3 regions of the Cytobacillus sp. C11.1 genome follow, and region 2 is predicted to be linked to each of the others. Evidence: riboswitches for the same ligand, from Rfam matches in the RefSeq annotation. Region 2 holds a riboswitch; each other region holds the start of a gene.
The links. A riboswitch is a leader RNA that binds a small molecule or an ion and turns the genes downstream of it on or off. The one in region 2 is predicted to bind thiamine pyrophosphate.

Region 1 (3,279 bases), 1.0 Mb from region 2:
TGCTTTAAAAACAGACTTATCTTTTAAAGTGATTATGTGGATCATCGGCTCCCTGGCTATCATGCAAGCCGGAATACAGCTTTTCATGTTTATGCATTTGCGTGAAGGCGAAGACGGCAAAACGAACGTCCTTAATATCTTTTACGGCGTTTTCATGGCTGTGGTTATTGTGGCAGGGTCGATTTGGGTTTTGAGCTCAGGCCATGCCCACTAAAATCTTATAATAAAAATGGAAAAACCGGTTCTCAACGAGGGAGCCGGTTTTTAATTATGTTTTATATCATCATTCAGAACATAAATTTAGCAGCTATCTAATTCCCTTGCTTCCTTCCGCCATCTCTTCCATTAAATGAATAAATAGGCCAAAGCCGAAGAACAACATGGAAGACACCATAACGCTTAATCCAATTGAAAAGATATATTCCCCATTGATACCGCTTACAAAAAAACTGGCTATAAGGACTGTTAACCCAATCACTATACCTGTTCCTGCCATATTTTTAAAAAAGAGCATAACTTTTAGCTGAGTTTCCTTCATCATTTTCATCCCCTTTTACTAAATATTCTAACTTTGTTCACAAAATTGTCAAACATTTTTTGCAAGAAAAAACGTTTTGCCCTGAGCAAAACGCTAGTTTCTTCTATTGATATAGCTTCTTAATTTGTTCCAGATCTTTCATTAAGCTGCAAATTTCCTGGCGTGTCAGCATTAGAGGCATTTGGTCATATAATGTAATGATTTGTCCATCCTCATCATCTTCATGAAGTGATAAGTATCGGTACAAATTTTCACACTGTACTTTATTAAGGACTGATTGGGTGTTGAAGTTTTTAACTTTATGAATTTCAAAAGCACTGGCTTCCGCGTCATATACACCAGAGATAATGCTTCCTTGCAAGGAATTTGACAAGGCAATCACTCTCCTTTTTGAGTAATATACCCAATTTTCAGGAGTTCGTTACCCGCATCAATAAAAAAAACCTCTTCGGATGGATGATCCCAAGAGGTTCTATCGTTAAGAAGCCCGCTTTTGTACTGTGATGCTGCCATCAGCTTTTCGAATAACCAACCTTGGAGCCGATGAAATTAATAATACCGCCAGGATGGAGCATAATATGGCTGCTCCAAGCATGGTTGCGCCATTTGCCAGGAAGGAAAACAGAACTGGTGACATTCCCTCTGGTGCATAGCTTCCGAAAAAGAGAACACCTGCAATAAAATGCCAGAAATAGCGGGCGAAGCTTCCTGCAAAAATGGCCAATACAATCCAGCCAAGTGCCTTTTTCTTGTTCTCATTGCGAAGTTGTTTTTGGATTGGAAGGTAAAACAAACCAGCTACTCCTATAAAAGCAAAAGCAACAAAATACTCAATAAAAGCCTGCAGTGGTGTAGCAATCCATGCATCACCCATCGCAATCTGCAGGATGCCCCATAATAAGCCTGCTATAAAGCTTACTTTAATGCCCCATCTGAATGCCAGTACAAAAATCGGAATCATGGCAGCAGAGATAGATATCGATGGCGAAAGTTTAATAGATGGCAAAAAATCCAGGATAATCGCAAATGCTGCGAAAAAGGATGCTTCAATCATCGCCGCCAAGCTTAATTTTTTCATAAAAAAATCCCCTTCAAAAGTATGACGATACCCCAAAGGAGAACAAGCAGGCAGAGTGATCCCATCTGCCTTTTAGTCCACATTCCTGCGCTAGCATTATCTAACAGGTTCAAAGGGTCAGAACAGCAAAGTGTTCACTCTCAGCAAAATGCTCCCCTTGTGGTAACGTTATCAAATTATTCCATTTTATTATATATTGTTTTCTAATCTATGAAAAGTGTTTATTTACCTTCCTCAAAGAGTTTTTGCTCATTCCATTTGCCATATCGATAATAAATAAATGCAATTACACTGCTAATGGCAAAGCTGACACCCATGCCTGCAGCAATGCCATTCTCCCCCATAAATTTTGAAAAAAGATATGTCAAAGGATAGCGCAGAACCCAGAAAGAAATGATGTTGAGTACCAGCACCTGAAACATTGCTCCAGAAGCCCTTACTATCCCATTCAGGATAAAATTAATACCAAGCAATGGATAAAAGAAAGCAATCATTTTTAAATACTCAGTTCCGTACTCCAGCGCTTCTTTTTCCTGGATAAACAGGCTGACTCCATATTCGGCCAACAATACCGTTAGCAAAGCGATGATTAGCATAAATACAAGATTATAAATCACTCCGTAAAGAGCAATTTTGTGAACGCGATCCCATTCATTAGCGCCAATATTCTGCCCTGCCATACTGTTCACAGCAGTCCCCAAAGCCATAGCCGGGAGCATAATGATACTGTCAATCCGCTGTGCTGCACCAAATCCGGCAACCACATCTCCCCCAAACGATGTGACAACACTCATAATGGCCATAACCCCAGCTGAAATAACGGTCATTTGCAGACCAGATGGAATGCCAAGTTTGAAAATTAATGCTGCCTCTTCCTTCTGCGGCCATGAAGGCATGGTGAATGGTGCCAGATTTTTGCGGAGAATAAGCACTATGCCAGCCAGGAAAGCTAGTCCCTGTGATACAATGGTTGCATACGCAGCCCCTTCTATTCCAAGATTGAAGGTCCAAATGAAAAGCGGATCCAAAATTGCGTTCAGAATCACCGCAATGAACACAAAGTATAATGGGGTTTTACTGTCTCCCAGAGCACGAAGTACAGTGCCGAGAAAATTATAGCCAAATAAAAACAGAATGCCGAGAAAATTAATTTGCAGATAAGCTGCTGCGTCTGGAATCATTCCCGCAGGAGTCCCCATGAAGACCAATATTTTTTCAGAAAATAAAAATCCTGCCAAGCCGAGTCCTATGGATAAGACTGTTAAAATCACGACGAAGGCATTTAAATATCTCTTAAGCCCCTTTTCATTGTCTCCTCCCTTTTGCTGAGACAAAATGGTCAAAGTAGCATTGTTAATCCCGATAATAAAGGAGAGCACAGTAAAAATAACAGTCCCTGAAACCGCTATGGCTCCCAAAGCATTAGCTCCAAGCAAATTTCCGACCCACAAACTGTCAATAAATTGATAGGAAACCTGCAGCAAATTTGTCAGCATGATGGGTGCTGAAAAAATAAGGAGCTGTTTAAGTATATTCCCTTTCGTAAAATCCTGCTGGTTGTTCATTCCCTACACCTTTTTCTATTTATAAGGTAATAAGTTCTATTATCAATGATTTTCCTTTTAACTTCCAATTATATGAACTTAAGACGCAAAACGGGGTT
Region 2 (3,279 bases):
TCTATCTAGTTCTTCTAGCACCTCTCCAATTTTCCGGTTATGGATAACTTCATCTGCATACAAATCAAAATCCGTAGGCTCCATATTAACAATTACGAGCTTTGCACCGTTTTGTTTGGCTATTAACGGGAACTGGTTGGCCGGAGTAACGGTCAAGGATGAACCAAGCACAATAAAAAGCTCAGACTTCTCTGATTCCTCTGCCGCAAAATCCAGTGCCAGCTCAGGAAGCATTTCGCCAAATAGGACGATTGAAGGGCGAAGCATTCCCCCGCATGTACAATGATAATGGTCATGCAGGTATTCCTCACTCGGATATTCTTTTTTACATTCCTGGCAGTGCAGCGTTTGCAAGTTCCCGTGAAGCTCAGATATATTGCGGCTGCCGGCCAGCCCATGGAATCCATCTACATTCTGGGTAATGATACTTTGGAGAATGCCCCTTTTTTCCCAATTTGCGAGAATATAGTGCCCTTTATGAGGCTTACATTCTTTTAAGCCTGTGACCCTGTGCCGATAAAATTCAATAAACTCATTTACATTATGATTTAAAGCTTCTGTACTGGCTATTTTCCCAGGATCCTTCTTTTTCCACATTCCATTATTAGCAGACCTGAAATCAGGCAGACCGCTCTCCGTGGACATACCTGCTCCAGTTAAAATAACGGTATACTTTGATTCTTTCAGCCATTTTTCAAGCATAGTTATCATCTCCTAAATATATCTTTCCAATAAAATGCTGTTTCCATCTTTTTCAAAGGATAAAATGTTTATGTCTTCCTATGTATGCGGTAAATAATAGATTATATGTGTTTACGCCATTTATCAATATAGGAGTGATTGCAATGCCAGAGACGGAAACAAAAGATTACCGGGAAGGCTTTAAAAGGTTCTCTTCTAGAGCTAAGAGATATGTGGAAGATCCTGTAAAAACAAGAGGATTGCTGAGCAAAGCGACAACAAAAGCTAATCAGAATAAATCTTCATTAAGTGATATATGGGAAAAATTTCAGCTTTTGATTGACTTGGTTAAATCCTGGTCCAAAGGAGATTACAAGCACATTTCAAAAAAATCGATCCTATTTATTATCGCTTCAATCTTATACTTCGTTTCACCAGTGGACCTTGTACCCGATTTTTTAGCAGGAATGGGAATCATTGATGATGCAGCGGTGCTTGGATTTGCTGTAAGTCAAATTACAGGAGAGCTTGAAAAGTTTAAAATCTGGAAGGAAAGCCGGTCGATTGAAATGGAATAAAAATACTTGAAACTGCCGGATTATACAGAACCGCTTGTTTTTTGCGAAGCTTTGGAAAGGCAGATAATAAAAAGTTTGCCGACGAACTATAAACTTTTTGCTGTCCATTTTTATACCTTTTGTTATAATAGTGAAGGAAAGTCATAGAAGCTTTAGAATAGAACGCCTCATGAAGGTATTTATTTTTGCAGATTGTTTGTCTAAAATTGAATAGCAAGAATTGTAGGGGAACCGGTATAGCCGGTTGAGACTTCATCATAAGATGTTGACCCTTTGAACCTGATCTGGCTCATACCAGCGTAGGGAACATATTCTTAAACATAAAAATGTTTGTTATATGCGCTCTGGTATTTATGCCGGGGCGTTTTTATTTTTTCAGGGCAAGCTATAATTATCTTTCCGGAAAACACTACATAAAGCAAACAGGAGGGTTAATGATGAAAAGATGGATGGCAGCTGTTTGTACTGTCCTAATGCTCGCCGGCTGTGCCGGGAATGAGCAAGAAACACAGCCGGGAAACGGAGAAAAGGACAAGGAAGAATTAAAAAAGGTCACTGTCGTTCTGGACTGGACACCAAATACCAATCATACAGGCTTATACGCAGCTAAGGACAAAGGCTATTTTGAAGAGGAAGGACTTGACGTGGAAATCATTATGCCTGGAGAAGCTGGTGCAGACCAGCTGACGGCATCGGGTAAGGCGGATTTCGGTGTCAGCTATCAGGAAAGCATCACGGAAGCCCGGGTACAGGGTGTTCCGCTCGTATCGATCGCTGCTGTTATTCAGCATAATACATCCGGCTTTGCTTCCCCAGCAGATAAAAATATTAAAACACCAAAGGATTTTGAAGGGAAAACTTATGGTGGCTGGGGAGCGCCGGTTGAAAAATCAGTAATCGAGTCATTGATGATAACAGAGAATGCAGATGTTGAGAAAGTGTCGATTGTCAACATGGGGGACGCTGATTTTTTTACGGCTGTTAAGAGAGATATAGATTTTGCATGGATTTATTATGGCTGGACAGGTGTAGAAGCCGAGCTTCGAGGGGAAAAGATTAATATGGTCTACCTGACTGACTACTCGGAAAAACTGGACTATTACACACCTGTATTGGCTACCAATGAGAAAATGATACAAAATAATCCGGATACCGTAAAAGCTTTTGTCAAAGCGGCATCCAAAGGCTATGAATATGCTATTGAAAACCCTGATGAAGCAGCTGATATTCTTCTCGAGAACGCTCCAGACCTTGATAGCGAACTGGTTAAAAAGAGTCAGGAATGGCTTTCTCCCCGTTATCAGGACGATGCAGCCAGATGGGGTGAACAAAAGCTTGAAGTTTGGGAAAACTATGCAGAGTGGATGCATGAAAATGGCCTTTTAGATAAAGAATTAGATGCCGGCAAAGCTTTTACAAATGACTTCCTGCCGGAATAAGGAGAGTTAATGAAATGGCAAACGCACTTGTAAGTATTCAAATCATACCGAAAACAAAAAATGGGGAAAATGTTATACCATATGTTGACGAAGCCATCAGCGTAATACAGGAATCGGGGGTTAAATATGAGGTTCACCCCCTGGAAACAACAATGGAAGGCGATCTGGAACATTTATTGAAAATCATCGCAGATATGAATACTAAAATGATTGAAAAAGGAAGCAGCAATGTTATTTCACAGGTGAAGATCCTATATCAGCCAACTGGAATTGAAATGAATGATTTAACGGAGAAATACCGTCCATGAAAAATGTTTTAATGAAAGGATGGAGACCCGCTGCGGTTCTCCTCCTTTTATTCATTCTGTGGGAGCTGGCAATCATGCTGGCTGAAGTCCCTGCATGGCTGCTGCCGCCGCCGACTGATATTTTTCAGGAAGCGGTTGCCGGATGGGACGGCTTTCTCCTTCATCTTCAATCCACTGTCATGCTATCTTTATTGGGGTTTGCGATTGGTACGGGAATCGGCTTGCTTACAGCCGTATTGCTGCACTTATTGCCTTTTTTAAGGGAGTCGATTT
Region 3 (3,279 bases), 820 kb from region 2:
AGAACGAGCCAACCTACCAATAGGTTGGCTCGTTCTGTTTATTAAGAATATAATTTTTCCCTCATTCAACTTACTTGTATATTGCCTATTTAGTTAAAAGTGTCCAAAAAGATTGCTCTAGACCCACCTGCATTCTAGTTGGTAATATAGTCAGGTGCTATATAGGGGGCAAGTGTATGGAAGAGAAAAAGTATAAGAATCTAAAACTGGGAGAACGGGCTGCCGTTATTAGTATAGCGGCTTACATATGTCTTTCTGTCTTAAAGCTAGTAATTGGTTATATGAGTGGCTCTGCTGCATTGAAAGCAGATGGTTTTAACAATACAACCGATATCATAGCATCTGTTGCTGTCCTCATCGGCTTGAGAATTTCACAGAGGCCGCCTGATAAAAATCATGGGTATGGACATTGGAAAAGTGAAACAATAGCTTCGATGGTTGCCTCCTTTATCATGGCAGCAGTGGGGCTGCAAGTGCTGATGAATGCTGTCTCCTCCATGTTTGAAGGGGTGCAGGAGTCTCCCGACATTATGGCCGCTTATACCGGCGTATTTTCCGGCCTGGCCATGTACTTTGTTTATCGTTACAACAAAAAATTAGCCCTTAAAATTAACAGCAAAGCTGTAATGGCAGCGGCAAAGGATAATATCTCTGATGCCTGGGTAAGTTTTGGGGCCGCCGTTGGGATATTTGGATCACAATTGAATATGCCCTGGCTTGATCCCGTGACGGCCATTATTGTCGGTCTTTTAATATGCAAAACAGCCTGGGATATCTTTAGGCAGGCTTCCCATGATCTTTCAGATGGCTTTGATGAAAATAAAATCAAACACTATCAGGATGTCATTGTAAAAGTAGATGGGGTTAAAGGGATCAAAGATATTAAAGGCAGAAGCTATGGAAACAATGAAGTCATAGATGTGGTCATTCTTGTTAATTCCGCGCTGGATATTAAAGAAGCCCATGATATTGCGACACATGTGGAGCAAGTGATGATGAATGATTATGGGGTGTATGATGTTCATGTTCATGTGGAGCCGAATTAAGGAAAGCAAGAAATAAATAAAATGCCTATTGCCGGTTTGGACAGGCTTTTCTGGGTGTTAGACAAATGAATGTACAATAGTATAAAGGGCCTGGATAACGAGATTTGCGACTGCTCCTGCTGGAAGGGAAGGTATTAAATTCTTTGTGAATATTGGAGGAGTTTTAAAAAAAACCTTTTATTTATTTCCTGCTTTATGTATACTGAAGTTGAATTTTAATAGCAATAACTAGGGGTGCCCAATAGTTTGGGCTGAGAAAGAAACACGTTAAGTTTCTTGACTCTTTGGACCTGATCTGGATCATACCAGCGTGGGGAAGTTAGTGAGTGCAAAAGTTTTTTTGTACAAAACATCTACGGCTAAGCCGGTCCATATTTATATGGACCGGCTTTTTTACATCTCTGGCACTTCCTTGGCTCTAGATCTCGTCCTTACATTTTTATAAGGGAGAGATTCGAATGACTGCAAGTTCATTAAATCAAGAGCGTATTTCCATTATGTCGAGTTTTACAGGCAGCAAAAAAATCTATGTGGGAGGATCCAGACCTGATATGAAGGTTCCTATGCGTGAGATTGAACTAAGTCCCACGAGCGGAACTTTTGGAGAAGAAAGCAATGAGCCGCTTCGTGTATATGATACGAGCGGCCCTTATACTGATCCTCAATATTTGGCAGATTTTAAAAAAGGACTTCCTGCACTAAGAAATGGTTGGATTCATGAGCGCGAAGATGTTGAAGAGTATGAAGGCCGGAAAATTAAGCCTGAGGATAATGGGTATGAAAGGGAGAATGATCCGCGTGCCAATCATAAAGTTTTTCCAGGATTAGCCCGCAAGCCATTGCGTGCGAAAAAAGGAGAAAATGTCACCCAGCTACACTATGCCAAAAAAGGGATCATTACTCCCGAGATGGAGTTTATAGCCATTAGAGAAAATATGGACCCTGAATTTGTTCGTTCTGAAGTAGCAAGGGGCAGGGCAATCATTCCTGCCAATATCAATCACCCGGAAACGGAGCCAATGATAATCGGCAGGAATTTCCACGTTAAAATTAATGCGAACATTGGAAACTCTGCAGTTTCATCCTCTATTGAAGAAGAGGTAGAAAAAATGACCTGGGCTACACGCTGGGGAGCAGATACGATTATGGATCTATCCACAGGTAAAAATATTCATACCACACGTGAATGGATAATCAGAAACTCTGCAGTCCCAGTCGGCACAGTTCCAATCTATCAAGCCCTCGAAAAGGTTAACGGCATCGCCGAGGATCTTACGTGGGAGGTTTATCGTGACACCCTAATTGAACAAGCGGAGCAAGGGGTTGACTACTTTACCATTCATGCAGGTGTTCTTCTTCGGTATGTTCCGTTAACAGCAAAACGGTTAACCGGAATTGTATCGAGGGGCGGATCCATTATGGCCCAGTGGTGTTTGCATCATCATAAAGAAAACTTTTTATATACTCATTTTGAAGAAATCTGCGAAATTATGAAATCCTATGATGTGGCCTTCTCACTGGGGGATGGATTGCGGCCGGGATCGATTGCAGATGCCAACGACGAGGCTCAATTTGCAGAGCTCGAGACTCTTGGGGAACTGACCCAAATTGCCTGGGAACACGATGTGCAGGTTATGGTAGAGGGACCAGGCCATGTTCCAATGCACTTAATTAAAGAGAATATGGATAAACAATTGGAAATCTGCAAGGAAGCGCCATTCTACACACTCGGCCCCCTTACCACTGATATCGCTCCCGGATATGATCATATTACCTCTGCAATCGGGGCTGCCATGATAGGCTGGTTTGGAACCGCAATGCTTTGCTATGTTACCCCTAAAGAACATTTGGGTTTGCCGAATCGGGATGATGTCCGCGAGGGTGTCATTACTTATAAAATAGCTGCACATGCCGCGGATTTGGCAAAGGGACACCCAGGCGCACAAAAAAGAGATGATGCCCTGTCAAAAGCCCGGTTTGAATTCCGATGGAGGGATCAATTCAATCTATCACTGGATCCTGAACGTGCATTGGAATACCATGATGAGACGTTGCCGGCTGAAGGGGCAAAAACAGCACACTTTTGTTCCATGTGCGGGCCCAAATTTTGCAGCATGAGAATTTCTCAGGATATTCGCAATTATGCTAAGGAGCAAAGGCTTGGTACGGAGGAAGCGATAAAGAAAGGCTTGGAAGAAAAAGCAGATGAATTCAAACAAACGGGTGGAAATAT

Region 1: linked by a shared signal. The riboswitch ahead of thiT (energy-coupled thiamine transporter ThiT) and the one ahead of AC3ZVC_RS22605 (ABC transporter substrate-binding protein) in region 2 are both predicted to bind thiamine pyrophosphate.
Region 3: linked by a shared signal. The riboswitch ahead of thiC (phosphomethylpyrimidine synthase ThiC) and the one ahead of AC3ZVC_RS22605 (ABC transporter substrate-binding protein) in region 2 are both predicted to bind thiamine pyrophosphate.

The regions. Positions count from the first base shown of each region.
Region 1 covers NZ_CM176935.1:3,531,118-3,534,396, reverse strand. Annotated here, with positions in the region: gene qoxD (cytochrome aa3 quinol oxidase subunit IV) at 1-214, shown strand, start outside; gene AC3ZVC_RS17525 (hypothetical protein) at 308-541, opposite strand; gene AC3ZVC_RS17520 (hypothetical protein) at 642-920, opposite strand; gene thiT (energy-coupled thiamine transporter ThiT) at 1,017-1,616, opposite strand; TPP riboswitch at 1,682-1,784, opposite strand; gene AC3ZVC_RS17510 (MATE family efflux transporter) at 1,838-3,181, opposite strand.
Region 2 covers NZ_CM176935.1:4,573,584-4,576,862, forward strand. Annotated here, with positions in the region: gene AC3ZVC_RS22595 (NAD-dependent protein deacylase) at 1-702, opposite strand, end outside; gene AC3ZVC_RS22600 (YkvA family protein) at 846-1,259, shown strand; TPP riboswitch at 1,474-1,582, shown strand; gene AC3ZVC_RS22605 (ABC transporter substrate-binding protein) at 1,697-2,698, shown strand; gene AC3ZVC_RS22610 (thiamine-binding protein) at 2,713-3,006, shown strand; gene AC3ZVC_RS22615 (ABC transporter permease) at 3,003-3,279, shown strand, end outside.
Region 3 covers NZ_CM176935.1:396,855-400,133, reverse strand. Annotated here, with positions in the region: gene AC3ZVC_RS01980 (cation diffusion facilitator family transporter) at 177-1,046, shown strand; TPP riboswitch at 1,267-1,380, shown strand; gene thiC (phosphomethylpyrimidine synthase ThiC) at 1,505-3,279, shown strand, end outside.